DNA from 3 places in the Rivularia sp. UHCC 0363 genome. Region 2 is predicted to be linked to each of the others. Evidence: predicted binding sites of a transcription regulator. Region 2 holds the regulator's gene; each other region holds the start of a gene.
What was found. The regulator NtcA, encoded in region 2, controls nitrogen genes in cyanobacteria. The targets are predictions, from matches to a motif close to TNTGTANNNNNNNNTACANA.
Positions count from the first base shown of each region.

Region 1 (8,181 bases), on a different contig from region 2:
GACTAACATAATAACTACCTTTTCCTTAACTTTTCCCTGCTGACAAATACAGTATATTGCTCAACAATATGAGCGTGTATTCTGTTTTCTGCCTTATTCAAGGTATACACAGTTGAAACACACTGACAGAGGTTTTGGCATCAGGGTCATGCATCTTTTCTCACTCTTGTAACAAGCTTATTAGGCTCATACCAAAAAACATGGTTATCCGTCTATTTTCCAACAATTGAAAGTTGTTGGTTTCATTGTTCAAAATTGAGAGATTTTTCACTTGCTCGTATTGGCAGAAGTAAATTTCAGTAAATCTCTGCTATATAAATGCGGTAAGTAATAACATCGTATGAATATAATTCATTAAAAATCTGAAAGCCCAAATACAAAAAAATGAGTAACAACATTTCTAGTTTAATTGTTATAGACCCATCTATCAAAGATTTCCATTTATTAGAAGATCGGATATTAAAGGGTGTAATGCCTCAAGCACAAGTAGTTATATTGCGACCTGACAAGAAAGAAATTGAGCAGATTAGTTATGCCGTACAAAACAACTTTCCTCTTTCAAATATTCATATTATTTCACAAGGTTCGCCTGGTTGTTTGTATTTAGGTAATAGTAGTTTATCCGTTCATAATTTTAATTACTATGCATCTCAATTAAAAAAATGGTCGGTTCGCAGCATTTTCTTGTACGGTTGTAACATCGGCACCGAGGTAATTGGTAAAAAATTTATTTTGCGTTTATATAAAATAACCGGCGCAAAAATTTCTACTTTGGTAAGTACACAAGGAGTACATACAAAAGTAGGAGTCGGGATTTGGACTACTAACCAATATACATCGATCAAACCAGAGTTAGCAGCATTAACAACATAGGCAATCTATTTTTATCGGAAATATTACAGAGTTTCCTTCTTTACTTATCAACTCCAAGCAATATTTTATGTATAATGACCAGAAAGTCAGCTTTGACACCGTTCGTACTTTAGTTTTTATTGACGATGCCGTGGAAGACTTTCAGAGTTTAGTTAAAGCTTTATTACCTTCTTCACAGATAATTTTAATTCGACCTAACCATAATGAAATCGAAGAAATTACTCAAACTTTAAACAAATATATTCGTCTCAAAACTCTTCATATTATTTCTAACGGTTCTCCTGGTTGTTTATATTTGGGAGAGAGTAATTTAAGCTTCTTTAATATCAAACATTATGCTTCTCTATTGAATACCTGGTCGGTACCCAATTTGTTGCTTTACGGATGCAATCTCGCTACTGGAAATACCGGAAAAGAGTTTATTAAACGTTTGCATTTATTAACAGGTGCTAATATTGGTGCGTCTATATCGATAGATGATACTGCCAAAGGAGTTTGCCTTCAGTTAAACTATTTCCTAGGAAAAATCAATTCCAATTTGACAATATTACCTTCAACTTGGCAAACAAATATTAAATTTCCAGATTGAAAACCGCTCTATAAAAAAGTCGATCTTTCCATCAAGATTAATTGCTTATTCTCCCTATTAGCTAATTTTTATTACTAGTTAAAATCGCTAGAAATTAAGCTATAGCAATCCTAATTGATATCTGAGGATATACGTGGATTATATGTTAGGATTACAAGTTAAATTTGATTCAGCCCTGGCGACTGTAAGTCGCACGTTGCTACAAGTCGGGGAACCCGCCCAAACGCAGTGGCTTGGCTACACAGGCAAAACCCGCCTGCGCGGGTTATTAGAATAGCGGTTTTAACTGCTAGCTTCTTTATAAATTTCTTACGAATCATTTAGGATTGCTATAGTCGAGATAGGGAACAAAAAATATACTTTTGATGATTCAAAAATCAAATCTAGCTTTATACATATTTGACGCTAAAAACTTCACCAATATCTACACGCGGTCGAATAAGTTGTGTTATCCTACCGATAGGTTGACAATCAGCAGCAATGCTCGTTTTATTCAAGATTTCCATACTGGTTCCAAAGTGTTCTTGGAAAAGTACTTGAGTTTGCTCGAAAGCAGTTTGTAAATCATCTCTATCTATTTTTCCCCGCTTACCAAAGTAAGGAAAGTGATGAACAAACTGACCAAATAGCATTTCGCAGTCTTCAGCGTATTTAATAGTATCGATAATGTGATAGTGCCATACTCGGTCAATTTCTTGATTCGGAACAAGATGACCGTTTGGGTAAAGATAAACCAACAGCAAAAACATCAAATAGTGTGATATTGCTTGTTTTATTTGCTGAGTATTCCATCTCTCTTCGTTTGAATTTATTAATCTATAAGCAATTGGTCCCAAATCGAGCCGTGTTAATTTTCCGATGAACGTCTGAACATCAGCAGGTAAAGTAGATTTAGCGAATAACATTTCGTCCACTCCGGATAAGAGGATTGAGTGAAAGAGGAGCGAATTAAATTCCACACATCTGATTCCATCGGAATTAATTCCCGATCCGGGTTTTTTAGAATACAAAGTGTTGCTTTATACTTTTTTTACTTTAGTGTCAAGTTTCTGTGAAGAAGTAGGGAGCAATTATTAAAATTTATTTAGAAGAAAGTAGAGAATAGGGAATAGAAAACTTCATAATCCGAAAAGATGGTGAAGTAAATAATAATAGTTATTCAGCAGATTTTCGACTTGATTTCTAACACCCTTTTTCGATTAAGTCGGTCGGTAGAAACCGGAAAGCTCGCTATTAGTTTCTAAGGAGCGAGACCTAGACACCACCATATACAGCCGATTTCATTTGACTGAGGTACAGGACATATCGTTATAAGGGAGTAGAGAGTAGGGGAATGTACCTCATTTATTTGCAAACTGCTGTATTATTCCAAAATTGGGATGCTCCCCGACCCTATTACCAATTACCAATTACCTATTTAGATGCAGTCCACCAAGTCAAAGCATAAGGTTGAGTTGGTTCGTTGATGCTATTTTTAAATTTAACGCTAATTTTATAGTTACCATTTTCCGGTACTGGGCAGAAAATATGTTCCACACTATCAACTCGGCTCACAGAAGCGCAACTACTACGATTATCTGAAGTACCATCTGCTCTAATTAAATGCAAATCGAGATTATTCAAACCGCGATCGCGAAAATTTTCTCCTTTATCATATTTACCATTTTTGTTATCGTCGTCGAGTTCTACTAACCTATCCCAAGCTAAAGTAATAGACACAAAACTGCCTTTTTGTAAAGGTTTCGCTAAAGCGTAATCCGCAGATGTTCCAGCGAAAATTGCACGATAATCCCAACCAATAGCCGGTACTGCTCGATCTGGACTCCACTGTCCAGCACTAAACTGTTGGTAAGCCCGAAAAGCATTTAAATGTCCGGTTCCCATCTGAGTATGTAAGGGAATTGCTGTATCTTTATAAGCATCAGAAGTCAGCCAGTCTTGATTCTGCTTATCAATTAAAGTACGAGTCATTCCCAATTTCAAACCATCTCCATCATCTTTAATCTTCTCTGCTGAATTCAGCAAAACAGCTTTCATCACTTCATGACGACGAGAATCAATACTCCAATTCGGTTTTTGTTGAGCAGATGATTTTTGCGATTTTTTTAATGTCGTATCACCAAATTCTTGTAGTAAAGCGATAGTACCCGTAACGTGAGGTGTAGCGAAACTAGTACCCGTGACCTTCTTAACTGTCCCATCGGGGTTGAGCAAGCGAATATTATTTCCAGGTGCAACAATACTGATGGTACGACGCGGACCTAAATTAAGTTCCTTCCCCGATAAACGTGCAGTCATCGACTCATTAATAGCTACCAAGTTAGAAACATCAAGTTTTCTAAAGATATCTTCTCGGCGAGAGGAAAAAGCAACGTTAATTCCATTAAAATTATCTGTAGGAATAGGAATACCACCCTTGCCCTGATTCCCTGCGATCGCGTACACAACATTATGAACCCGACTTGACCAATCAATACACAATGTAAGTAAAGCTTTCCCATCCAAAACTGGTTCTGGTCTAGGGTCGCGGCTTAGAGGTTCTCCAAAACTGAAGTTAATCGCACGTACATCATTACCATTTTGCAAAGCAATATGCTGTGTAGATAAACATTCCTCCGGTTGACCCATACCCTTGATAGAACCAACAGCAGAAGAATACAAACGCGCTCCCGGAGCAACCCCGCGAAACCCTTTGTCATTGCTAACCATTACACCAGCAACATTATAAGCATGAGGGTCAACTCCCTTATTAGATAAGGCAGGTTGATTCCCTTGGAAAACACCAGCCAATGGCACAGTTCGATTTTTAGAAACAGACTTATCTACTCCAAATTGACCGGGACGACCAATTTCCACTTGACCAATAGCAATTTTTTTACCAGATAAGTTATATGGTGGTTGATGTAACATCAAAGCATCAATACCGTCACTACCAATAGAACTAGTTAAAGCCAATACCGGCAAGCTCAAGCAAGAAGCACCACAACCCCAAATCACCCAGGTTAATTTTTTCATCTCAAACAATTTTAGATTTTAGATTAAAAGAGTTAGTAATTAGGAGTTAGGAGTTAGGAACACCAAGAGTTATTAATCAGTGTCATCAGTGTCATCCATTTAATCCGTGTTCGGGGTTATTAGATAATAAGAATAATATACTCCCCTTCCCATGCCCCATTCCCCATACCCAACTTCCAATTTTTCATGAGATAAATCTCAATATTTTGTTACAATGATTACAGAAAAGGACGCTTAAAGACCCACTAGCCATGACCAATAAACAATCTAAGAAACCCGTTGTTATCGCTCCATCTATCCTATCAGCGGATTTTAGCCGTCTCGGTGACGAAATTCGCGCTGTAGACGAAGCCGGAGCCGATTGGATTCACATTGATGTAATGGATGGTCGTTTTGTACCTAATATAACGATTGGTCCTTTGATAGTGGAGGCAATTCGTCCGGTAACTCAAAAGCCTTTGGATGTCCACTTGATGATTGTGGAACCTGAAAAGTATGTCGAGGATTTTGCGAAAGCTGGAGCAGACCACATTTATGTTCATTGCGAGCATAATGCTTCTCCTCACTTGCATCGTACTTTAGGACAAATTAAGGAACTGGGAAAAAAGGCAGGAGTTGTACTAAATCCCGGCACTTCTTTGGATATGATTGAGTATTCTTTGGATTTGTGCGATTTGGTGCTGATCATGAGCGTTAACCCCGGTTTTGGCGGTCAAAGCTTTATCCCTGGAGTTCTACCTAAAATCCGTAAGTTGCGTCAAATGTGCGACGATCGCGGACTTGATCCTTGGATTGAAGTTGATGGTGGACTTAAGGTGAACAATACCTGGCAAGTTTTAGAAGCCGGTGCAAATGCGATCGTTGCAGGTTCAGCTGTTTTTAAAGCTAAAAGCTATAAAGAAGCGATCGAAGGTATTCGCAACAGTCAACGTCCTGCACAAGATTTACCTAAAGCTTCTTAATTAATCCTCACTAAATATTCCCATCACCCGATTCCCTCCCCTTAATTTAGCGGAGGGCATTTTTTATATCAAAATATTTGCCCCCATTACGTAAACTAATTAGAACGAATATAAATGTAGAGACGTAGCAGTGCTACGTCTCCACCAACATCTGTATTACAACTAATTAATTTCCTATTAATGAAATCTTAAATCTAGTCTAAAAAACCCATCAAAGAGAAACTATCATCAACTTCGTTGGATGCTACCGGACGATTGCCCATAACGGAATACATTTCCGAAACCACCAAATGACTTTTAGCAATAGGACGAATTCCAGATAAGTTCATTGTCTCGCTAAATTCCACTTTATTCGCCCCAATCGGACGAATTCCCATGATATTTACGGTACTAACAATGTCCAAATCGCTACTGCTAATCGGACGTTCCCCCGAAACCATCATTGTGTGTGAGATATCCAAATCGCTGCTGGTAATCGGACGTGTCCCAGGAATCGCAAGAGGTCCGGTTATTTCATTTACAGAATCATCCTTTGCAGTGGTATCTTTATTATCTGTACTCACACTTTTACCTTTGATATTTTCTAATTTTGTACTGGTTTCAACTCCAGTTCTAGCTCGTTTCTGCCGAGCGCTGGCTTGTCTACCATTACTGCTAAGTGTCATAATTTTATGCCTCTAATAAATAAATTTGACTATAGTTAGGTAAATTAAAAATTTACTTTAAAATTTACTGTTATTCATTAAGTGTAACTTTAAAAAACCTTCCATAGGTATAAGTATCTTTAAGAATGAGACATAAGTCAAAAAGTATTAAGTGTTGTAAAGATAAATGTATATAAATTGTCTTTCTTAGATTCAGATTCACAGTTTAGAAGACGGCACTATTCGCTACCATTAAATAGGTTAAAATTTTTGCAAGTTTGTATGAAAAATTTTCTGGTAAAAGCCCCTTTTGAACCCACAGGCGATCAGCCAAAAGCTATTAAGCAGCTTGTGGAAACTATTGAAGCCGGAAACCGCTATCAGACGCTTTTAGGTGCAACTGGTACGGGAAAAACTTACACAATTGCAAAAACAATTGAGAAAATAGGTAAACCGACTCTGGTTTTGGCGCATAATAAAACCCTTGCTGCACAGCTTTGTAATGAGTTGCGCGAGTTTTTCCCCCAGAATGCGGTGGAATACTTTGTTAGTTATTACGATTATTATCAGCCAGAAGCTTATATTCCCGTTACCGATACTTATATAGAAAAAACGGCTCAAATTAACGATGAAATCGATATGTTGCGACATTCAGCAACGAGGTCTTTATTTGAACGTCAAGATGTCATAGTTGTGGCTTCCATTAGTTGCATTTATGGTTTGGGAATGCCTTCAGAGTATCTCAATGCAGCCATTCCGTTTCAAGTCGGAATGTCAGTTGATCAGCGGGAAATACTGAGAGACTTAGTAGCAGTTCAATATAAACGTAATGATATAGAAATGGGTCGGGGACGGTTTCGGGTTCGCGGTGATGTTTTGGAAGTCGGTCCTGCATACGAAGATAGAATTATTCGCATTGAATTTTTTGGTGATGAAATCGACGCTATTCGCTACATTGACCCGGTTACAGGTGAAATTCTGCAAAGTTTGTCAGCGGTAAATATTTACCCCGCACGTCACTTTGTCACACCGCAAGACAGATTGGAGGTTGCTTGTGCGGATATTGAAGCAGAATTAAAAGCACGTAAAGCAGAATTAGAAGAAGCAAATAAATTATTAGAAGCGCAACGTATAGATCAGCGCTGTCGCTACGATTTGGAAATGTTGCGCGAAGTTGGTTATTGTAACGGTGTAGAAAACTATTCGCGTCATTTAGCGGGGAGAGAACCTGGAGAACCACCCGAATGTTTGATTGATTATTTCCCCAAGGATTGGATGTTGGTAATTGATGAATCTCATGTTACTATTCCCCAAATTCGCGGGATGTATAATGGCGATCAAGCTAGAAAAAAGGTTTTAATTGAACATGGTTTTCGTCTTCCTAGTGCTGCGGATAATCGTCCTTTAAAAGCAGAAGAATTTTGGGAAAAAGTCAATCAATGTGTCTTTGTTTCTGCAACTCCTGGTAATTGGGAATTAGAAATTTCTGAAGATAATATTGCCGAGCAAATCATTAGACCGACTGGAGTAATTGACCCAGAAGTAATTGTGCGTCCGACTGAAGGACAAATTGATGATTTATTAGGCGAAATCAAAGATCGAGTGGACCTTAACGAGCGAGTTTTAATTACTACCTTAACCAAGCGGATGGCTGAGGATTTAACGGAGTATTTAGAAGATAGCGGCATTCGTGTCAGATATCTGCATTCTGAGATTAATTCGATTCAAAGAATTGAAATTATTCAAGATTTGCGCGATGGAGTATTTGATGTATTGGTTGGTGTGAACTTGTTGCGGGAAGGTTTGGATTTACCCGAAGTTTCTTTAGTGGCGATTTTGGATGCTGACAAAGAAGGATTCTTACGTGCCGAACGCTCTTTGATTCAAACTATTGGTAGAGCTGCACGTCATGTTAAAGGACAAGCTATTTTATACGGTGATAAGCTGACCGATAGCATGATTAAGGCGATCGACGAAACCGAACGTCGTCGCGGTATTCAAACAGCGCACAATAAAATGCACAATATTACCCCGCAATCTATTGTGAAAAAGAAATCGAGTAATGCAATTTTATCTTTCTTAGAAGTGTCACGACGGT
Region 1 covers NZ_JAYGHM010000010.1:53,882-62,062, forward strand. The annotation lists gene VB797_RS08085 (DUF4347 domain-containing protein) at 385-873, shown strand; gene VB797_RS08090 (DUF4347 domain-containing protein) at 941-1,462, shown strand; gene VB797_RS08095 (hypothetical protein) at 1,852-2,367, opposite strand; gene VB797_RS08100 (S8 family serine peptidase) at 2,876-4,477, opposite strand; gene rpe (ribulose-phosphate 3-epimerase) at 4,729-5,439, shown strand; gene VB797_RS08110 (hypothetical protein) at 5,634-6,104, opposite strand; gene uvrB (excinuclease ABC subunit UvrB) at 6,366-8,181, shown strand, end outside.
Region 1: rpe (ribulose-phosphate 3-epimerase) is a predicted target of NtcA. The motif match lies at 4,683-4,702, and genes of this name have one in related genera.

Region 2 (8,181 bases):
GTCGTAAGTACCAACTCTTTGAGTGGGAATTTCTAAACCGTAAGTTAAATGAGGTCTTCCTGAAAAGTCCAAAGCTATTTGAACTAAAGCTTCATCAAGGGGAGCCACAAAATGACCGAAGCGGACAATACCTTTGCGATCGCCAAGTGCTTTGAAGACAGCTTTTCCTAATGTAATCCCGACATCTTCGTTGGTATGGTGGTCGTCAATTTCTATATCTCCTTTAGCTATGACTTCCAAGTCAATCAGTCCGTGGGAAGATATTTGATGCAGCATATGGTCTAAAAACGGAATGCCGGTTTGAGCGTTACAATTACCCGTACCATCTAAATTGACGGTTACTTGCACATCTGTTTCTCCAGTAGTCCGAGAAACGGTAGCAATGCGAGGACTAAAACCAGTATTGTTATGATTTGAAGATATTACAGGAAGTTCGCTGGAGAGCATAGTAGATGAAATTATTCAAAAAACAGTAAATATATTATCCCCCTTAAGGAATTTTAGATTTTAGATTTTGGATTTTAGATTAAATAACAAATCAGTTCCTTGTTTCAAGTCCCTGTATTCATGCATGGGGTCAATCCAAAATCGTAAATCCAAAATCCAAAATCGAGTGACGATTACATTCCCATGATTTCATAACCTGCATCTACATACAAAACTTGACCCGTAATGCCACTTGCTAAGTCGCTACATAAGAAGGCTGCTGCATTACCCACTTCTAGCTGAGTAACAGTACGTTTAAGGGGAGCAACCTGCTCCACATGATGAATCATATCTAAAATACCACCGACCGCACTTGAAGCCAAAGTACGAATGGGACCAGCCGAAATTGCATTAACGCGAATCTTCTGCTCTCCAAGTTCCGCTGCTAAATAACGCACGCTTGATTCTAACGCTGCTTTAGCAACTCCCATGACGTTGTAATTGGGAATTGCCCTTACTCCACCCAAATAGGTAAGAGTTAAAATACTTCCCCCTTGGGACATTAAAGGTTTCGCTGCACCAGCTAATAACGCCAAAGAATAAGCGCTGATTTCTAAAGCTAAATTAAAGCCTGCACGAGAAGTTTCGCTAAAACCTCCGGTTAAGTCGTCTTTTTTCGCGAAAGCAAGACAATGAATCAAAATATCTAAAGAACCCCATTTTTCTTGAATGGTATCAAAAGTTGTTTTTACTTGTTCGTCATCTTGAACATTACAGGGCAAAAACAGACTAGGAGAAAGCGGCTCTACCAAATCCGCAACTTTTTTCTCCATTTTACCTTTCTCGTCAGGTAAGTAGGTAATGCCAATATTTGCTCCTGCTTTATGTAGCTGTTGGGCAATACCCCAAGCAATAGAACGGTTATTAGCAATACCTGTTACCAGCGCATTTTTCCCAGTTAGATCCAGCATAAATGTTACCTATTTAATAATGGTTCATGGTTGAGCATACTAGATATTAGACCGATTATTCTTACTTTTAAATACGATTTATCAGATATTGCAATCAATGTTATTCAAAATATGCTACTTTTATCGGCGCTGATTTTTTATGATAAATTCAACATTTCTTCATCAAAAATATTTACTTTTATCAATTAAATAAATAACTATTAAAAATTAGTAGATCTAAGAGCTAAAAATTATGTATTATGATGAACAAATAGTAGTGAGGTTATAGGGTTAAGTATAGTAAAGTACAAAAAGGTTGACAATGCAATATTAATTTTTCAAGTGTATTCTTAGGTAATCTGTTTTATTTATTCCGGCATTGGGTAGGGGAAGGGAGATGATTGTGACACAAGATAAAGCCCTAGCAAATGTGTTTCGTCAAATGGCAACTGGGGCTTTTCCGCCAGTTGTAGAAACCTTTGAACGCAATAAAACTATATTTTTTCCCGGAGATCCAGCCGAACGAGTTTATTTTCTTCTCAAAGGTGCCGTAAAGCTCTCCAGGGTGTACGAGGCAGGAGAAGAAATAACGGTGGCGCTACTACGAGAAAATAGCGTTTTCGGAGTGTTGTCTTTATTAACGGGAAACAAATCAGATAGGTTTTATCATGCTGTAGCATTCACGCCAGTAGAATTACTCTCGGCTCCAATTGAACAAGTAGAGCAAGCACTCAAAGAAAATCCCGAATTATCGATGTTGATGTTGCGAGGACTTTCTTCGCGAATCTTGCAGACAGAGATGATGATTGAAACTCTTGCTCACCGAGATATGGGTTCTAGATTAGTAAGTTTTTTACTAATTCTGTGTCGAGATTTTGGAGTTCCTTGTGCTGATGGGATAACCATAGATTTAAAATTATCTCATCAAGCAATTGCCGAAGCAATTGGTTCTACTCGCGTTACCGTTACAAGATTATTAGGCGATTTACGAGAAAAGAAGATGATTTCAATACACAAAAAGAAGATTACGGTACATAAGCCAGTCACTTTAAGTCGGCAATTTACTTGAAGCATCTTTATGTTGTTGAACGTCTAATAAGGATTAATCGGAGGTCTTAATAGTGCGGTATACTCCGCCATAAAGTTGATTTGATTGTCAAAAAAACATCTGAAATAATCGTACCAGCAACAACAAAGTTATCCGGTTGATATTACAGATGCTTTTATCCTGGTAGCAGATGAATGATAACTGAGGCTGCTACCAATTCCTAGTCAAACTTTTTAATTGTATTTTCCGATAAATTCCTTGTTGCGTTTGGATTTTGGCAATACAAAGTCAGGTGAATCTGAAAATAAAGTATATTCAGCCCTTGTCTTATTTGCCTTTCTTCACACACAATAACTGGAAGTAGTAGGCTTGTATGTGAAAGGATGAATTCGGCACGATTATATGACCACCGCGTTTATCCTCATTACGGCAATCTTAATTTTGGGAGGTTTCATTGCCACCGTCGGCGATCGCATCGGTACACGGGTTGGCAAAAAACGGCTCTCACTCTTCAACCTGCGTCCCAAAAAGACTGCCGTTTTGGTGACGATTCTTACGGGAATAGGTATTTCAGCGTCAACTTTAGCAAGTTTGTTTTTGGTTGATGACGGATTGCGTAAAGGAGTGTTTGAGCTTGAGGATATCCAAAAAGATTTGAGATTGAAACGAGAACAGCTTCAAGGTGCGACAGCTAATTTAACAATTACTAAAAACGAGTTAGAAGAAGCTAGGAAGCAGCAAGCCCAAGCACAGAAAGATTTGCTGATAATTAATCGTTCCCTGCAAGCTGCAAACACTAAGCAACGTCAAACTCAAGCCCAACTCAATCAAACTATCAAGCAGCAAGCCCGCACTCAAGCTTTATTACAAGGTACTCAATCAAAACTAAATCAAGTTGCCATCCGTTATAAAAAGGCCATTGACGAACTGCAAAGCATTATCGATGAAAGAAACAGCCAAATCAAAGAAATCAAGCAGCTTAGGGCAGAAAGACAGCGACTATATCTAGAAGCCAAAAAATCTCTAGCTGAAGCTGAAGCTGCGATCAACAAACGCGATCGCGAACTAGAAAAGCGTCAAGAAGCCATTGACAAGCGCGACGAAAAAATTGCTCAACTTGATAAACAAATTCAAGAACGTAATTCGGAGATTACAGCACGCGAGAAAATGATTGCTCAACGTCAGAAAGTGATTAACGAAAAGCAAGCTCGTCTTTCGGATTTAGAAAGACAACAAGCTTCTTTAGAGCAACAACTCGCAAAGCTGGGTCAATCGAATCGCGATCTGCGCTTGGGTAAATTGGCTTTGGTACGGGGACAAGTGATTGCTGAAGCAGTAGTTCGCGTCGAAAAACCCGAAGCAGCCAAACAAGCAGTAATCAAATTATTACAAGAAGCCAACCGTTCGGCTCTCCAACAGCTAAGCGAACCCGGAAGCAACTCTTCAAAAAATGATGAGAAATCAATTTTATTTGCCACTGCACAACAAATTCAGCAATTGAGCAAGCAGATTGATGATGGTAGAGAATATGTAGTGCGAATTTTTTCCGCAGGTAACTACGTCAGGGGAGAACAGCGCATCGAATTTTTTGCGGACTCTGCACCCAACGAAATAGTATTTCAAAGAGGTGAAGTTTTAGCTACTACAACAGCAGATCCGCAAACCATGACACCCGATCAAGTAAGACAGCGGTTGGAATTAGTCATTTCTGCTTCTCAATTCCGTGCCAGGAATGCTGGTATTTTAAAAAGTATCCAAATAGAGGGTACTTTTATTCGGTTTTTGGCTTTATTGCGGCAATACAATCAATCATTAGAGATTAAAGCCGTTGCTGCCCAAGATACTTACAGAGCCGGACCATTAAAAGTTAAATTAGTGGCAATTTTAAATGGGCAAATAATATTCAGTACTTGAAAAATTCGGTTTGATTTTTAAACTTATTTGTAGGGAGTAGGGAGTAGGGAGTAGAGAGTAGGGAATATCGGATTAAGTTTTTTTAAGCCGATCGCGGTCGAACTGATTGCTAAAAGGTGATTGGTTTTTTAATATTTATCTATAAGTTGCTAATTAATCTTGTATAGTACCATTTCACAGTTTTTTATATGACTTCCCGTAAATTTTCACCTTCTGATTCGGTGATTTTGGGTTTTGACCCCGGTCGAGATAAGTGCGGTGTGGCTGTAATGGGGTTAGATAGGCAACTTCAATATCACGAAGTTCTATCTTCTAGTAACGCGATCGCCACTATCAAAGTTTTGTATCAAAAATATGCAATTTCTTTATTAGTTATGGGAGACCAAACTACATCAAAGCTTTGGAAACAACAAATACAGGAAAATTTATCTCCGACGGTAAATATTATTTTAGTAGATGAGCGCTATACAAGTTTAGAAGCACGCGATCGCTATTGGATAATGTACCCACCCAAGGGATTTACCAAACTATTACCCGCAGGAATGCGAACTCCACCTCGTCCGATAGATGATATTGTTGCCATCTTGCTGATTGAAAGGTATCTTAACCGCTTAACTCAGTAATTAGGAGCAAGTAGAGAAGGTTAGGAGTTAGGAGTTAGGAGTTAGTTATTACACCTTCGACCTTTAACCTTTAACCTTTGACCGTTAACCTTTAACCTTTAACCTTATTTTTAAATTTCAGATCGAATTGTAAAAACATAATCTCCTCCCGGTTCGAGTTGATAATCTTTTTGTTCTAAAAAGCGGCTGAGAGGTTCTTTGATTAAGGCTCTACCCTGAGAGGGTGTAATTGACAACTCAGCTTGACTAAAATGCCACTGAAATCGCCATTCAAACTCACCTGCTTTTACTTCACCTTCTAGTAAACTGTTTTGCCACGATTGTCGAGTGATTCGCACGTGGGCTGTGGTTTGCGGTAGTCTTTTAGAACTCACGATTGATTGCAATACGGACTAACTAATAATTTTTACTATAAAAGCATTTACGCAAAGCCCTCCTTTTCTGAAGCAGGGTTGGGGGGATTTTTTGACTATTGCTGCGTAAACCCTACACTTAACATAACTTAAATTTAAGTTAGGTCAAATGACTTTATACATTTTATGAACTACCGGAAACGCTATACACTGCTCGCGCAAAGTGAACCTTTATGGAGTCATGTACGCAAGCAAAGAGATTAAATTTCAGATGCCAATTTTTTTTCTAATGTAATCAATTCTTGAAATTAAATTATTAAAGCACGGAAAATAAAAATAGATTTTTATAAAAAATGGAAACCTTTTAATGTCGCCAATCGTTAATGAGCTTAACATTCATAAATTTCCTGGCTAACCCCACCTAAACTCATTGTAGGTGAGGACTGTGCCTGACATTTTCTTGCAAATTTCAGTGCGGATTTTAGATTTGCGATCGACTCGCAATTCCGGACACTTGCTACAGCGGCTGCTCTCCACCGGAGAACCGCGCTAGTTCTCAAGGTCGGGAGGCGACCCATAAGAGTGTCTCCCTTCAGTAAAGAGTAGCTTTTAATCGGCGACAGAACAATATAGTGTCCTTAAAATCTAAAATCCCGACCGTTTAAGCGGTAGCAGCTGCTTCTCGCGCCGCAGCGGCTTGTTCTGGATGAATGCCTAAGCGGGTAAGATTTATTCTACCTTTACTGTCAATTTCCCGAACTTTGACAATTACTTCATCACCAACAGCAACTTCATCTTCAACTTTACCAACTCGATAGTCGGCTAGCTGGGAAATATGAATCATCCCTTCTTTGCTGGGTAAAAACTCAACAAAGGCACCAATTGGAATAATTCGAGTTACTCTACCAACATAAACGTCACCTTCATTGAGCTTGCGCGTCATTGATTGAATGATAAAGCGGGCTTTTTTGGCTTTATTCTCATCTATGGCGGCAATTGTCACGGTACCGTCATCTTCGATGTCGATTGTGGCTCCTGTTTCTTCAGTAATTCCTTTAATGGTTTTACCTCCAGGACCAATTACCAAACCAATCATGTCTGAGTCAATCTTGATGGTTAATAACCGTGGAGCATAAGGTGACATTTCCGGACGCGGTTTGTCGATGCAAGCAAGCATTTTTTCTAAAATGTGCAGCCGCGCATCTTTGGCTTGGTGAACCGCTTGGGCGATAACCTCTAAGGATAAACCGGAGATTTTCATATCCATTTGCAGTGCGGTGATGCCTGTATCGGTTCCGGCGACTTTAAAATCCATATCGCCTAAGAAGTCTTCGATACCTTGAATATCCGTCAAAACACGGATTTCGTCATCTTCTTTAATTAAACCCATTGCCGCACCGCTAACAGGTTTGGTAATCGGTACTCCTGCATCCATTAAGGCTAGGGTTGAAGCACACACCGAACCCATTGATGTAGAACCGTTAGAAGAAAGCACCTCGGATACTACTCTAAGTACGTAGGGGAATTCACTCTTTGATGGTAATACAGTCAATAAAGCTCTTTCTGCCAAAGCACCGTGACCAATTTCTCTGCGTCCCGGCGGACGTAAAGGCTTGGTTTCCCCAACAGAGTATGGTGGGAAGTTATAATGGTGTAAGTAATGCTTTTGCTGGTCTGGTTGCAGGTCGTCGTTTAAGTTTTGAGCATCTCCGGGTGTTCCCAATGTACAAATAGATAACACCTGGGTGAGTCCCCTGTTAAATAAACCGCTACCGTGAACTCTTTTTGGCAAAATACCTACTTGACAGGATACTGGACGAACTTCATCAAGCTTACGACCATCAACGCGCACACCATCTTCAACGATCTGACGACGCATTAACTTTTTGGTTATGGCTTTGAAAGTGTTGCCGAGTGCCTTACTATCTTCGCTTGCAGCGACTCGAATCGAGTCTTCCTCTGGTAGCTCCTCAATTTCTTTGGAGATTTCGTCTTTGATCACATCCAATGCTTCATCGCGTTGGGCTTTTGTGAAATCGAACTGGGACAGAACTTTTTTGATGCCATCGTTAGCGCGATCGCGAATAAAGTTTTCTAAAGTGGTATCTACTTCGGGTGGTTCTTCGCTAACAATTTCGATGCCTAGTTCTTTTAGCAAATCTAGTTGTGCTTGGATTAAATCTTGTACCGCTTCGTAACCAAATTCAATCGCTTCGATAATATCTTGTTCTGGTAGCTGATTGGCTCCCGCTTCCACCATGATTACACCGTGCGGAGAACCTGCAACAACTAAATCCAAGTCTCCAGCACTAACTTCTGCATAGGTAGGATTAATGACAAAATCATCTCCTACTAAGCCCACTCGTACCGCAGCCATTGGCCCGTTGAAAGGAATCTTTGCCAATAAGGTCGCAATACTTGCACCTGTAACTGCCAGCACATCCGGTGGTACTTCTTCATCTACCGAAAGAGTGACTGCTATAACTTGTAGGTCATCTCGCAACCAAGAAGGAAACAAAGGACGTAAAGGACGGTCAATTAAACGACTGGTAAGAGTTGCTTTTTCTGGAGGTCGTCCTTCTCTTCTGAGAATACCTCCGGGGATTCTACCTGCTGAGTATAATCTCTCTTCGTAATCTACAGTTAAAGGTAGAAAATCAATTCCTTGTCTCGCTTGCGATCGCGTCGCTGTCACCAATACTGCCGTATCCCCCGATTGTATCATTACAGACCCGCCAGCCTGGGGAGCTAACAAGCCAACTTTCAGTCGAATATCCCGTCCGTCAAAGGATATTGACTTTTCAAATTCTTCCATTCAGTTCTTTTTCCTTCTATGCACTATTCGCTCTCAGTGGCAATCCTAACAT
Region 2 covers NZ_JAYGHM010000012.1:115,214-123,394, forward strand. The annotation lists gene hisB (imidazoleglycerol-phosphate dehydratase HisB) at 1-447, opposite strand, end outside; gene fabI (enoyl-ACP reductase FabI) at 621-1,397, opposite strand; gene ntcA (global nitrogen regulator NtcA) at 1,774-2,445, shown strand; gene VB797_RS09625 (DUF3084 domain-containing protein) at 2,827-4,338, shown strand; gene VB797_RS09630 (pre-16S rRNA-processing nuclease YqgF) at 4,527-4,961, shown strand; gene VB797_RS09635 (DUF3146 family protein) at 5,072-5,335, opposite strand; gene VB797_RS09640 (polyribonucleotide nucleotidyltransferase) at 5,976-8,129, opposite strand.

Region 3 (8,181 bases), on a different contig from region 2:
GACGATTGTTGGGGTTGGTCGATAGTAGCTGTTTACCGATGCGAGCATAACGGAAAGCTAAATACATACCTACAGCTAAAGCAACCAATCCACATATTGCAAAAAATACTCCTAGTCCGGTACCCGGATTATTACTAGGACTTCCAGTTCTACGACCAAAAACTACGAAAACTAATAAAAGTAGGGCTGAGACAACACCCAGCACCAACTGAGTCCAAAAGCTAATCCAACCCGTCAGACGGAAGTTCTGTCCGATAGAACGGACTTTGGAAGAGGAAGATCGATCGTCGAGCTGTTCTGACATATTTATAAAAAAATTTTCTGTTTGCGCTCTTTGACAGAATTATTGCACTTACTATATCGGGTGTAAGCCAATAATTTTACTTTAAGTACACAAATTCTTCACGAAAACTTCCTCATCTGCGTATCATCTAAGAGGTTGTTGCTTGTAACCATAACGAATTCAACAGCTAAATATAAGTCAAATTACCCACAGGATAATCTTCGTAAAAAAAGTATTTGTTAAGTTTTACAAAAAAGCTGCAATTTGCCTTTAAAATTGCTTAGGTGCCATTTTATGCTTAAGCAGTCCTTAGCTGCTTGGCATCAGTTGACACACTGATAGCGATTCTCCTCGCTGTCAAGCAACTCCTCACAACACTACTTTTCGAGTTTAAGTAGGGGTGCGGTCTACTGCACCCTGCTTTTAGTGTGCCAGTACCACGAGTAACAATCGTGAATTTTGATGTAGTGTTTACGATACAGGCAAATCAGCCTAAGTAGCGTTATATACTTACATTTTCTGGAGTAGCACTATATACTCTCTATAGAAATTACAGGCTCAACATTAAGGCATTTTTTTAGCCATTCACTAACCATGAAACTTGAGGATATATATCAATTCTTTGAGAATCCTCCGCCAACCTACCTCTGTCAGGAATTAGCTGTTTGTTATATCTTGTCTGTTTTGCAACAAGGGGAGTCTTACGGCACCGAGTTGATCCAAAAACTGGAGTCCGAATATCCAACTTATCGACTTTCGGATACCGTACTTTATAGTGCGATTAAGTTTCTTGAAGACCAGAAAGCAATTACTGGATACTGGAAGAAGCTTGAAGGTCGCGGTCGTCCCCGACGGATGTACCAAGTTTCCCCTGACTGGCAAACTCAAGCCCAAGATTTAGCTCGTCTTTGGCACGATTACATTAAGCGGAGAACAATTTAGTATAAGTAGGGCAATTTAACCAATAATGGTAACTGTTTCTCTTACTTACACTTATTAATCTGTTATGGATACTGCTATTCTGCCATCCACCTTGTTGTTAACTTTATTAATGTCGGTCGGCTTATTTTTCTTTATTAGGGCTTCTACTAAAGACCGTACAGAAACAGCACAACTGGTATCCCAATTAGATGAATCCTCCTTAATGCCTCAATTAAAGGAGTATTTTCGAGCGCGGTCTTATCGAGTGGCAGCGGTAGACCCGCAACAAAATAAAGTAAGTATGACTGGCTTTGTTAAACCCAGCTGGTTTTTAGCTATCTTTTTAACTTTTCTTGCTGCTGTTGGGCTTGTTTGCCTGTCCTTAGTTTTATCTCTACTTTTTTCCAGTCAAAGTATACTGTTTTACGGGATAATTTTCTTATCCCCTTTAAGCGGTATATTTTATTGGAATAAAGCCGGAAGAGTCGAAAATGTGTCGCTAACGGTTGAAGGCACCGATAGCGAACAAGATACTAAAATTACTGTAATCGCACATCGAGATGAAATTATCTCTCTAGAAAAGGCGTTACAGCTAAAAAGGGTATAAATTATCGTTCAATGAGGATACAAACATTTCTTTCAAGGCATTATTTTTTTATTGCCTTGAGTGAAATGGAGACGAGGAAAAAGCAAAACTTCCTACTTTGGTGTTAATTTCTATAACTTCTCGCAGGGTCGCGGGAAAACTGTTGTTTAATCAAACAGGATATAAGGTGATATCACAACCGATTAGTTGATTGAAACCTACAGATATTTTCCCCGAACCACGCTAGCACAGCCTCCATTATAGAAAAGCTATAAGCAGGTAAAGGAGTTTTACTCAATCCTCTATCTCGAAAATTAATTTATCCTCACAGTTATGATTGAACCATCCAAAATTATTTAACTTGCATGGAACTAATCTTTTTATGTAGCTTTCTCGAACTGATTTTACTGGCAAAGAATTTCAAAACTTAAAAAAACATAAACATTTCAAAAAAACGGATCATTTTGCCAGTTAATGGATGATTGTCTAAAGCCACACTCAATGCTTAAGACGAACGATCACATCTGTTTATCGAGCGGCAGAAAGTGCTAGTACTTCTGGAATCAAAGAAGGTTCCATTGTTCTCAAGCTGGGAAATAAGAAATGATTTTCTTCAACGTACTGAGCACCAAACAGACCCTTTTCAGCCCAAAAATAACGGTCTGTAGTGTGTTCATTACGTTTTACTAGCAATAAAGCAGGTGGAAGTATACCCTCAGCTTGAATAAATTTTCTCGCTGCTGTCACAGGTTTATCTTCACCACTTTCGATGCTAAATTGAGGCACATGTTCTAAAATACGCCGTCCTTCCTGACGACGGCGGCTTTTGCGCTTCCTTCTCCTTGCCAAAATATTTTCCTCCTCTTGTGAGCTTCCAGACTGTAGTTATAGCTACAAAATCCGAGCCAATTATAAAAGTTTTAGTCAAAAAAATCAATGGTTCTTAACTATCTGAAATCAGAAAACAAATTATTTGAATATAAATAAATCGAAAGTATTGATTAATATAATGCTTTTGAATCAATTATTACAACTCATAATTAGTTAAGCTTTGTAAAAAGGGTAATATTAATCCCGATTGTGAAAAAGCTCGCAATTTTTGTATAACCGCCTACATTTATAGTCTGTTTATGATAATTTCTGCCAGTTCGGAGTTTGTTGCTCTGTGCCGCGAACAATTAGCGCTGCTAGCGACAGGGTTAGGAGCATCTTTAAGCGTTGTGTACTTAACGCAAGAATTGGCAGACGTACCGTCACAGGCAGGAGGGGAAGCCAAGTTAATTCCTGTAGCGGTTTATCCGGAAACAGAGGTGGTAGAATTTCAGCACCAAATAGCTTTACCGTCTGTCAAACCTTATTTGTTAAGTGCGTCATCAGTTGTAATTAGTTCGCAATCAAATGAGAAGTCGGCTGAGAAAACCGAAGAAGACAATCAAGAATACTTAATGGATGGCGACCAAATTGTTTTACCTTTGATTCACGACTCGGTAATGATGGGTTTATTGGTAACGGGTAGAGAAGACCGTAGTTGGAAGGAAAGCGAACGCACTCAAATTGAGCGTATAGCAAAAACTTTGGCGATCGCTTGCATTATGGACAGTAGACGCGCTTGGTTAGCAAGCCAGTTACACCAACATCAAATCATGCAAGAAAAGCAGTTAGATTTGATGGACAACTTGCTGCATCAATTTCGGAATCCGCTAACGGCTTTACGAACTTTTGGGAAATTACTCACAAAACGATTGCGACCAAAAGATGCAAATCGAGAAGTCGCGTTATCCATCATTAGGGAAAGCGATCGCCTTAAAGAACTATTACAAAAATTTGACGAAGCGATTGACTTGACTCCAGAAGATTTACTTCCAGCGAAATTATCGGTACAAAACGAAGTAGAAGTAGAGGCTACTGTAGAAGAGCGTAAACCTTTGTTATTATTAAACGGTGCAGAACAAGAACTGATTGATTTTAATTTGAATGATGTATTGCAGCCATTATTAATTTCAGCATTAGCAATAGCGCAAGAACGTTATTTAGAATTAATAGTTAATGTTGATAATTATTTACTATTGGTACGAGGAAATCCCAAAGCATTACGAGAAGTACTGAGTAATATTATTGATAATGCTTTGAAATATACTCCCGCTGGCGGTAAGATTTTAATTGAATCTGTAAAAGATAAAGCTAATTTTCTGGGAATTGCTATTAGCGATAATGGACCGGGAGTTCCACAACAGGACTTAGAGCATCTGGGGGAAAGAGGTTATAGAGGGGTACAGGCTCAAACTCAAATTCCTGGTTCCGGCTTGGGATTAGCTATAGCTAAACAGTTGATAGAACAAATGCAGGGCGAAATGGAAGTTTTCAGCCCTGCAATTAATTTTGCTATTTATACACCGGGTAATTCAGGAACTACGTTTATTATTCGCTTACCGGAAGCGAAGGAAGAGTTAGGAGTTAGGAGTTAGGAGTTATTGTCTACTTACTCCCTACTTTCTTATCGTAATGAAACGTCGAAGCTTCTACCGATGGTCATTTCTAAATCGGTATTTGGGTCGATAACAATCAAGTCAACGCTCTTCTTGTTAAAGAAAATACCAGTTATCGCACCGATTGCCGCACCACCTAAAACTTCTTCAGTAGCTATAGCGCGATCGCCAGTTACCGCAGCAACAGCAGCAGCGGCACCCGCACCTAATGCGGTATTTCTGATGATACCTGAAGTGCTAGTACCTTTTTTAACGGTTTCAATCTTGTCAATGATTCCAGAAGTTGCATTAATTTCGTATTCTTTTCCGTTAGTCAAAATCAGTTTTTGAGCTACGAATTGAGAACCACCATTAGCAGGTTGAAGTTTACCTTCAACGCGAGAACCTGCGGGAATCACCAAGTTGCCGGTATCGGTAACTACGTTTTGCGAGATGGTTAAGGTTAAAGGTGCTGTTTCATCCTTGGTGACAAGAATTTTTTCTGCTTTGTCGTATTTAACGGGAAGAACAGTTCCTTCGGGGATAGTAATGTTTGCGATCGGTGTAGTCGTGTTGATAGCTACAATGTAGGGCGAGCTAATGGCGCTAGCTTGATTGCTGCTAACTAAAGCTTGGTAAATATAAGCCGCTACATCTGCACGGGTTGCAGTTACTTTAGGATTGAGGAACTTGGTATTAGGATAGTTAACTACCAATCGCTTCTCTGTAGCTGCGGCGATCGGGCTGGTAGCATAGCTGGAGATGTTGTAGCTATCGCTATAGTATTGCAGCGTGCTTTGCACATTACCGCTGGGAACATAGTCTAAACCGTTGGCAAGAGAAACTAATACCTGCTCGCGAGGAATATTTAGAGTAGGACGGAAAACTTGACCGGGATATCCAGACAAGAAACCAGTCGCGTAAGCCTCTTGAATCGCGCTGTAAGCCCAATAGTTGCTAGATACGTCACCAAAGTTAATTGGCTGTCTTTCTTGAGGTTTGTTGAAAGCTTTGCGAATCATCGCCGCAAATTCAGAGCGGGTTACTGGTTTATCGGGACGGAAGCTACCATCGGGAAATCCAGCGATAACTCCCCGCTGTGCTAATTCTTTAATAAAAGGTGCTGCCCAATAGTTAGATGAAACATCATAAAAACCATTAGTTTGAGCAGCGGATGGTGCGGGTGCAACTATTGGTGCTAAAGTCACTGCTGTTATACCTAAAGCCATGAATGCAGCAGATTTTGATTTCCAACGATTTAGATTAGACATTTAATTTTTCCCCAACAATTCCGTTTAATTCTGTTATTTATTCTGACAATATCTCGAACTAAATGTTCCGAGTATTTTTTGATTTTTAATGTCCTATTTAGACCTAATACCCTAAGTTTAATTTAGGTATATATTTGGCAATCGAAAGACTCATTCCGTTTAATTAACTAAGACGTACTATTAATAAAATAGTTGCCTCAGATTAAAGAAAAGTCAGTAGTTGTTTTAGATGGCGGTATGTAAATAGATATAGCTATTTTAAGTAGTATTTATAGCTTAAAACTATACTAAATATAGCTTGTGTCCTTTAAAGTCATGCTAGAGCGTGTGTCAGTTTAACCTCCGCTCTCTAGCTGATGCTCAAACAAACAAAACAAATTGATTTGCAATTATATGAATGTTTAGTTAATAAGAAGTCGGCTTCAATATACTTAAGCAATTACTCGGATATATTCACTTATAGTATTTCTATCTATGTTTATACACTTAGTCAATTTTCCAATCGGGACTACTTTAAAAATTAACTGTTTAGAAGTTATGCGATGTTGGATTGAGAGTTAAGAGTTAGGAGTTAGGGGTTTAATTTTCCCCTTATCCTTTTGCCAAAAAAACAAGCCACCGTACACTTAAACGTTTCAAGTGACGATGGCATTAAATACAAGCTAGAAAATGATGTCGCGAAATCAATCCTAGAAGCGAGATAGCAATAGATTAGAACGCAAAGTGACGCTAAGGTCATTTTGAGGGTTAATCACCACAACTTCTACTTCCTTGCGTCGTAAAAAAATACTTGCTAAAGCACCCGCAGCCGCACCAGCGATGGGTTCTAAGGTTTCAATTTTCTTATTTCCCGTGATCAGTGAAATGACAGTTGCAGCAGCCGTACCATAAGCAGCATCTGTCAAAACTTTACTTGTACTAGCACCTCTTTTAATTGTTTCTTTTCTGGTAACTACCGCAGAAGTTGCATCGATATTCTGCTTTCTACCATCAGGAAAAACTAACTCTCGTGCCACAAATCGAGAACCTTTTTCACGACCCAAAGTTGCTGGTTCTAATTGTCCGACAAGTTCGCTACCGCGAGGAATCAATACGTTTCTGTTGCTATCAATAATATTAGTTGCAACTGTTAGAGTTAAGTCAGTTGTTTCATCTGGTGTAACAACAATTTTCTCTTTATCAAAAGTAACAGGAAGTCTTACTCCTGAAGGAATAGAAACTCCTCTTGATTGTCCGAAAATTGCTTGTGCTGTAGCGGGGGTTGATACTAAAATAGGTGTAGCCGCAGCGGTTGTAATGCTTAGTGCCAAAAATGCAGCGGTTCCAGATTTCCAACGATAAAAGCCAGTCATAAGAGAATTCCTTTAGTCTTGAGACTATATGTTATGACGCGAAAATAATGATATTGTTTCTAAAATGTTTCTAAAAATTTATCAAGTTGGGTATGGACATAAGGCATTGGTAATTGATCGAGAATCGTTGAGATGATTTAAATTTATATAGGTAGAATTTTTCATATTAAGCCTTTTGATGACGCTATTTTTTTTACATTGTTCCTCAAGGTTTCATGTAGTATTTTTTATTTTTTATTTAATCAAGAAAACAGATTTGTTAAAATTTTTTTTAAGCACTTAGCGTATGCTACACTAACAAAAATCAATTAGCAGTCCTATACAAGATTAGTCCGGAGAATTTTGTGAAAGACTCAGTAGATTTTCTGTTACCTATTCCTTCTTCTGCTCAGCGATAAGATACAACTTGCATCGTCACGATCAAGCAGCGCGGAGTTTTATCCCGTCAGTAAGCGCTATTTCCTACCGTGTAAGGGTTCCAACTGCAAATCAAAACGGATGGATGTCTATAAAAAAAAAGCGTAACGCACTGTGGATAAAATAGTACGTTACGACTTTAAATATATTTGGCTTAACTTTCTACTTATATAGAGTAAGAAGAAGTCAGTTGAGGTAGTTGAGGAGTACGATAAGGATGGTTGATTTCCAATTCAGCAGGGTCGGAACAGCCCGCTTCAGACATACAGGTTTGGACAATTTCGCGGTATACAAACCACTGTTTGTGAAGATGCCGAATTAATTCCGGTTCCATTCTAAACACATCGGAATTTTGAAATCCGGCTCTAGATAACCATTCGTAAATAGAAAGAGTTTCGCCATTATTATTGTGAAGCATTGTTTCTCCTAATTTTGTTTAATTGAGGGTAAAGTACGCTTCCAAGATGCAACCTGAAGCGCTGACGGGTGATTTTAAGCAATAGTTGTGGATGGGAACTCATTTTTTATAAGGGTTGACTGGATTACTTGCCTATTTCAAGCAAAGTAGAATTGAGAAACCTTAGCCCATGTCTAAACAGGGGATATAAAGTCGCAAAAATTTATAACCAACTTTCTTATTGGTTCAACCCAGGCATTAATAATCTATCCGAGTCTAACTTGACAATAGTGAAAAGAGAATCCGAAATATCACCCTACTAGGCAGTTAATGCTTTTACCATAAACATCTTGTCTTCTGAAACTTTGTGCTGCTGTAAAATAAAAACACCTGTAACTTAAGGGTCAACTTTAAGCAAGCATGATGTTATTTTCCTCAAAATAGAAAAATCTATCTATCCTTCTAAAGTAATAGATCTATCCTTTTACA
Region 3 covers NZ_JAYGHM010000007.1:143,945-152,125, reverse strand. The annotation lists gene VB797_RS06465 (DUF3611 family protein) at 1-304, opposite strand, end outside; gene VB797_RS06460 (PadR family transcriptional regulator) at 878-1,225, shown strand; gene VB797_RS06455 (cofactor assembly of complex C subunit B) at 1,290-1,811, shown strand; gene VB797_RS06450 (DUF3155 domain-containing protein) at 2,319-2,639, opposite strand; gene VB797_RS06445 (sensor histidine kinase) at 2,921-4,255, shown strand; gene VB797_RS06440 (S-layer homology domain-containing protein) at 4,285-5,526, opposite strand; gene VB797_RS06435 (conjugal transfer protein TrbI) at 6,216-6,878, opposite strand; gene VB797_RS06430 (hypothetical protein) at 7,462-7,713, opposite strand.
Region 3: VB797_RS06450 (DUF3155 domain-containing protein) is a predicted target of NtcA. The motif match lies at 2,669-2,688, and genes of this name have one in related genera.